Linked DNA regions of Eleftheria terrae. The protein of the gene in region 1 interacts with the protein of each later gene in a pairwise test. Links are inferred from orthologs where the notes say so. Each region holds a gene or a part of one and is shown in the gene's direction. Other genes may lie near its edges. The genes, in order: ruvC and ruvA.

Evidence for each region.
Region 2: the proteins of ruvC (region 1) and ruvA interact in binary tests that used the Escherichia coli proteins (3 or more experiments, as listed by UniProt). The link is inferred for Eleftheria terrae from one-to-one orthologs.

The regions. Positions count from the first base shown.
Region 1 is NZ_CP106951.1:4,540,382-4,543,686, reverse strand. What follows is about bases 282-3,275. They hold ruvC (crossover junction endodeoxyribonuclease RuvC), read left to right. Parts: upstream 282-1,499; coding sequence 1,500-2,051; downstream 2,052-3,275. Other genes in these bases: N7L95_RS20305 (hypothetical protein), read right to left, coding at 3,132-3,275; N7L95_RS20310 (PEP-CTERM sorting domain-containing protein), read right to left, coding at 2,149-3,006; N7L95_RS20320 (phosphatidate cytidylyltransferase), read left to right, coding at 526-1,503; N7L95_RS20325 (lysophospholipid acyltransferase family protein), read left to right, coding at 282-517. In the rest of the region: more of N7L95_RS20325, read left to right, coding at 1-281; more of N7L95_RS20305, read right to left, coding at 3,276-3,305.
Region 2 is NZ_CP106951.1:2,542,054-2,545,189, reverse strand. What follows is about bases 233-3,057. They hold ruvA (Holliday junction branch migration protein RuvA), read left to right. Parts: upstream 233-1,271; coding sequence 1,272-1,844; downstream 1,845-3,057. Other genes in these bases: N7L95_RS11130 (hypothetical protein), read right to left, coding at 2,942-3,057; ruvB (Holliday junction branch migration DNA helicase RuvB), read left to right, coding at 1,852-2,919; N7L95_RS11145 (response regulator), read left to right, coding at 578-1,243; N7L95_RS11150 (sensor histidine kinase), read left to right, coding at 233-463. Outside these bases: more of N7L95_RS11150, read left to right, coding at 1-232; more of N7L95_RS11130, read right to left, coding at 3,058-3,136. UniProt on the Escherichia coli protein: The RuvA-RuvB-RuvC complex processes Holliday junction (HJ) DNA during genetic recombination and DNA repair.

The DNA.
Region 1 (3,305 bases):
TTTCGCCAACCACCAGAGCCACCTCGACTGGGTGCTGATCTGGTGTGCCCTGCCTCGCGAGCTGCGGTCCCACACCCGGCCCATCGCGGCCAAGGACTACTGGACCTCCACGCCCTTCAAGCACTGGCTGACGCGGGAGGTCTTCAACGCCGTCTATGTCAACCGCCAGCGCACCGATGACCAGGACCCGCTGGAGCCGCTGGTCGAGGCGCTGCGCAACGGCGACTCGCTGGTGATCTTTCCCGAGGGCACGCGCAGCAACCTGGGCGACCCGCAGGCCTTCAAGTCCGGCCTCTACCACCTGGCGCGGCAGTTCCCCGAGGTGCAGCTGATTCCCGCCTGGATCGACAACGTGCAGCGTGTCATGCCCAAGGGCGAAGTGGTGCCGGTGCCCATCCTCTGCTCGGTCACCTTCGGTGCGCCGATGCAGCTGCTGCCCGACGAGGACAAGCGGGCCTTCCTCGACCGCGCCCGCGAGGCCGTGACCTCGCTGCGCAAGCTGGGCCGGAGCGCGTGATGAGCGACATGCTGAAATACCTGCGCAACCTGAGCGCCGGCGAGCAGATCGGCTGGTTGTTCGTCATCGTCTTCGGCATCCTGGGCCTGGCCACGGTGCTCGGCATCGCGCTGAGCATCAAGGCCGCCGACGAGTCCCAGCAGGAGGCGGCCGAGCGCTTCAAGCGCCAGCTGCGCACCTCCTGGATCATGGTGACCGTGTTCTGGATGGCCTGGATCGCCGGCACCTTCGTCTCGGTGCTGCTGTTCGGCACGCTGTCCTTCCTGGCGCTGCGCGAGATCATCACGCTTTCGCACACCCGCCGTGGCGACCACCGCAGCCTGATCGTGGCCTTCTTCGTCGTGCTGCCCGTGCAGTACTACCTGGTGGGGGCGCGCTACTTCGACCTGTTCTCGGTCTTCATCCCGGTCTATGTGTTCTTCGCCATCCCGGTGATCAGCGCCGTGGCCAACGACCCGGAGCGCTTCCTGGAGCGCAATGCCAACATCCAGTGGGGCATCATGGTCTGCATCTACGGGCTGAGCCATGCGCCGGCGCTGCTGCGGCTGGACTTCCCGCGCTATGAGGACCGGGGCGCCTTCCTGGTGTTCTTCCTGGTGTTTGTCGTGCAATCCTGCATGGTGGTGCAGGGCTATGTCGCGCGAAACTATCGCTCGCTCAAGCCGGTGGCGCCGCGCATCAGCGCGTCGTTTTCCTGGGGTTCGGCCTGGGCCGGGGTGATCGCGGGCGGGCTGATCGGCACGCTGTTGTACTGGATCACGCCCTTCAAGCCGGGGCAGGCGCTGGGCATGTCGCTGATCGCCTGTGCCGCCGGCACGCTGGGGCATTTCGTCATGAAGGCATTGAAGAAGGACGCGGGCGTGCACTACTGGGGCAACGAAGGCCGGCTGGTGACCGGCGCGGTGGGCCTGCTCGACCGGGTGGCGGCGATCTGCTTCGCGGCGCCGGTGTTCTTCCACTCGGTGCGCTGGTACTTCAACATATGAGGGTGCTTGGCATCGACCCCGGCCTGCAATGCACCGGCTTCGGCCTGGTGGATGTGGAAGGGGCGCAGCTGCACTACGTGGCCAGCGGCACCATCAAGACCCGCGACGCCGCTTTGGGCGACCTGCCGGGGCGGCTGAAGATCATCTTCGACGGCGTGCAGGAAGTGGTGCGCCGCTACCAGCCCACCGCGGCCTCGGTGGAGATCGTCTTCGTCAACGTCAACCCGCAGTCCACCCTGCTGCTGGGCCAGGCGCGTGGCGCGGCGCTGGCCGGGCTGGTGAGCTGCTCGCTGCCGGTGAGCGAATACACCGCGCTGCAGATGAAGAAGGCGATCACTGGCCACGGCCTGGCCCGCAAGGAGCAGATCCAGGAGATGGTGGCCCGGCTGCTGAAGCTGCCGGCCGCGCCAGGCAAGGACGCGGCCGACGCGCTCGGCATCGCCATCTGCCATGCGCATGCGAGCCGCTCGTTCGACGCGATCACGCGCAATGGCGGGACGATGGCGCGGCGCACGCACGCGCAGTTCAAGGGGGGGCGGACCTACTGAGTCCGCTCAGTGGAAGGCCGGCCTGACCGGCCCGGCCCCCGGCGCCCTCCAGCTGGGACGCTTGAGGGCGCCGCCACATACCGGCGGGCTCTGCGGCTCACGCGGCTGCGCGCCGCCGTCTTGCGAGCAGCACCCCACCCAGCCCCGCCAGCATCAAGGCATACGTCGACGGCTCCGGCACCGCCGCCGCAAACCCGTAGGCCGAGGCCTGGAAGTCCACCAGCGCATACACCGTCGCGCCGCTGCGGTTCTCGAAGGTCACCGACAGGCTGTCGCTCGATTGCTGCTGCAGCAGCGAGCCGGGCGCATCGGCCGGCGTGCTCTCCACGCGCAGGTTGTGCAGGTCGGAGACGGTCTGCAGCGCCTCGTTCAGCGACGGCGCGCGGAACAGGGCCAGCGACAGCGCCGTGGTGCCCTGTGCTGCGGCGCAGAACACGCCGGTGCTGCAGTCGGCCACGGTGTTCACGCCCAGCAGCGACTCGGCCGAGATCGTCAGGCTGCTGCCGGCCTGGATGGCAATGAAGCTCTGCCCGTAGTTGCGCGACGCCAGCTCGGCACTCACGCTCAGGTTCATGCCCGGCCGGGTGTCGTCCAGCTCGGCCAGCAGGGAGCCGGCGGTGGCCCCCATCTCGGCCCGGCTGCGGTGCCAGACACCTGGTGCACCGTGCTCGTCGGCGGCGCTTGGCAGGGCGGAGGTTTCGTCGATGTCGCCGGTGCTGGTTCCCACCTGCAGGGGGTCGTCGACCCTCGTGTGCATCGACCAGGCATGCGCGCTCAGCCGATGGTTCAGGTCCAGCGAGGGCACCCGGCCATCACCCGGATCCAGGTCGACCACCTCGAAGCGCAGGTTGCTGAGTTCGGCACTCACCACATGGGCCTGGGCGGCCCCCATCGACAGCGCGGCCGCGGCGGCCAGGGTCACCAGCCGCAGGCTGGCAGGCATACGCAAGGGCATGGACACTCCTTGTTGAAGAGAAGGAGTGCGAACGCTAACCAACTCGGGGTGGCATGGCAAGCCACATGTGCAGGGCGGGCCATGGCTCCCCTGGCGCCGGCCCTGTGCTTCTCAGCCGAGGTTGCTCAGCCAAGGCCGCCGACCATGGCTGCCATCATGAGCAGGGAAAGCACGGCAGGCAGGGCCAGCAGCGCCACGAGCCCGACGGCGAACCACCCGCGCCCGGATTTCACGAGCAGGACCAGGCACCACACCAGCAAGCCGCCGCCACCCAGTCCCAGCAAGACGTAGGCAGGCCA
Region 2 (3,136 bases), 2.0 Mb from region 1 along the record:
GGCGCGCGAGGCGCTGGAGGAAATGCGCCTGTCGGTGCGCGGCCTGACCGGCAAGCCGGTGAAAGTGGCCGACGCCCTGGCCGACTGGCGGGCCGAAGTGGTCTCGCGCCTGGGACAGGCGGCGGTGCAGGTGGACTGGATGACGGCCCACGAAAGCGACGAGCGCCACCTGTCGGCACGCGCCTATGTGCAGACTACCCGCATCCTGCGCGAGGCCACCAGCAACATCATCAAGCACAGCGGCGCCACTGCCTGCACCATCCGCTGCGTGATCGACGCGACCGATTTCAACCTGGTGATCCAGGACAACGGCCGCGGCATCCCGCTGGAGCTGGACGGCAAGCTCGACCGCGGCCACGGCATGGCGAGCATGAAGCGCCGCGCCAAGCAGCTGGCCGGGCAGTGCCTGGTGGAGTCGGGGCCGGGCTACGGCACGGTGATCCGGCTGACCTTGCCGCTTTAGCGGAAAGTGTCACTGACGCGGGGTCCGGAGCGCCGCAAAAACGGGCAATTGCGCGGTACCATGGCAGTGGCCGTCCGCGCTGGTGCAGTGACGGCGCTCTGAGTGACTGTTCACATGCATATCCTGCTCCTCGAAGACCTTCCCGAAATCCGCCAGTGGCTGAAGACGCTGGTGACCCAGGTCTTTCCAGCCGCGCGCGTGTCCGAAAGCGCCCGCGTGCACGATGCGCTGGAGCAGATCACCGCGCTGCGCTTCGACCTGGCCCTGATCGACCTGGGCCTGCCCGACGGCTCCGGCGTGGAGGTGGTGGCGGCGCTGCGCGAGTCGCAGCCGGAGGCCCAGTCGGTGGTGGTCACCATCCATGATGACGACGACCACCTCTTCCCCGCGCTGCAGGCGGGTGCCTTTGGTTACCTGCTGAAAGAGCAGGCCAAGGACCAGCTGGCCGAGCAGCTGCAGCGCATCACCCAGGGCGAACCGCCGCTGTCGCCGTCCATTGCGCGCCGCGTGATCGCCTACTTCGCTTCCCAGGCCCGCCACCAGCCGGCCCAGACCGAGCCGCTGCTGCCGCCGGTCTCGCTCACCGACCGCGAGAACGAGGTGCTGCTGCGCGTGGCCAAGGGCTTCACGCTGCCCGAAATCGGCGTGCAGCTGGGCCTGTCGCGCCACACCATCGCCGACTACGTGAAGCAGATCTACCGCAAGCTCAACGTGTCGTCGCGTGCCGAGGCCGCGCTGGAAGCGCAGCGCCTGGGCCTGTTCCGCAAATCGCCGCGCTGAGCCCGCCGCGGCCGCGATAATCCGGCCGATGATTGGACGGCTCACGGGCGTGATCGCGGAGAAGGCCCCTCCGCAGGTGTTGATCGATGTCAACGGCGTCGGCTATGAGGTCGACGTGCCGATGAGCACCTTCTACAACCTGCCCAACCTGGGCGAGCGGGTCAGCCTGCTGACCCACTTCGTGGTTCGCGAGGACGCCCAGATCCTCTACGGCTTCGGCAGCGCCGCCGAGCGCGAGACCTTCCGCCAGCTGATCAAGATCTCCGGCGTCGGCCCGCGTACCGCGCTGGGCGTGCTCTCCGGCATGAGCGTGGGCGACCTGGCGCAGGCGGTCAGCCTCCAGGAGTCCGGTCGCCTGGTGAAGGTGCCGGGCATCGGCAAGAAGACGGCCGAGCGCCTGCTGCTCGAGCTCAAGGGCAAGCTCGGCCCCGACCTGGCGCAGCCGGTGGCGGTGGCCAGCGAGGCGCACGGCGACGTGCTGCAGGCCCTGGTCGCGCTCGGCTACAGCGACAAGGAAGCCGCCGCCGCGCTGAAGGCCTTGCCGGCCGATGTGGGCGTGAGCGAAGGCATCAAGCTGGCGCTGCGGTCGCTGAACAAGTGAGCCTCGCATGAGCATCCAGACCGACGACTTCAGCCCGCCGCCGCGCCAGCGGGTCGTGTCGGCCTCCGCCGGCTCCCCCGGCGAGGAGGTGATCGAGCGGGCTTTGCGGCCCAAGGGCCTGGACGACTACGTCGGCCAGGTGAAGGCGCGCGAACAGCTGGAGATCTTCATCGGCGCCGCCCGCAAGCGCGGCGAGGCGCTCGACCATGTGCTGCTGTTCGGCCCGCCGGGGCTGGGCAAGACGACCCTGAGCCACATCATCGCGCACGAGCTGGGCGTCAACCTGCGCCAGACCTCCGGCCCGGTGCTGGAGAAGCCCAAGGACCTGGCGGCGCTGCTGACCAACCTCGAGCGCAACGACGTGCTCTTCATCGACGAGATCCACCGGCTCTCGCCGGTGGTCGAGGAAATCCTCTACCCGGCGCTGGAGGACTACCAGATCGACATCATGATTGGCGAAGGGCCGGCGGCCCGCTCCATCAAGCTCGACCTGCAGCCTTTCACCCTGGTGGGGGCCACCACCCGCGCGGGCATGCTCACCAACCCGCTGCGCGACCGTTTTGGCATCGTCGCCCGGCTGGAGTTCTACAGCGCCGAGGAACTGGCCCGCATCGTGACCCGCTCGGCCGGCCTGCTGAACGCGCCGGCCGATGCGCAGGGCGCGATGGAGATCGCCCGCCGCTCGCGCGGCACCCCCCGCATTGCCAACCGTCTGCTGCGCCGGGTGCGCGACTATGCCGAGGTGAAGGGCGACGGCCGCATCACCAAGGCCGTTGCCGACAAGGCGCTGGCCATGCTGGACGTCGACCCGCAAGGCTTCGACCTGATGGACCGCCAGCTGCTCGAAGCGGTGATCCACAAGTTCGACGGCGGCCCAGTGGGCCTCGACAACCTGGCGGCCGCCATCGGCGAGGAGCGCGACACCATCGAGGACGTGATCGAGCCCTACCTGATCCAGCAGGGCTACCTGCAGCGCACCCCGCGCGGGCGCATCGCCACGGTGGCGGCCTACCGCCACCTCGGCATGGCGCCGCCCGGGCGGGCGGACGCCGGGGACCTGTTCGGCGCGCCCTGAGGCTGGCCGGCCGGGACCCGGCTCAGATCAGGTCTTCGATCACCAGCCGGCCGTAGCGCTCGGCGATGCAGGCGCCCGCCTCGCGGGCGATCTCGGCGACCCGCCGTGCCTGGGCCGGCTCGGGCGCGAAGACCACCAGCCAGCAGCAGCCCTCGTCGGCCAGCTGCTTGTAGCGGCGCATCAGCCGCACCTCGGTGCCGAATTCGGCTGCACCGCT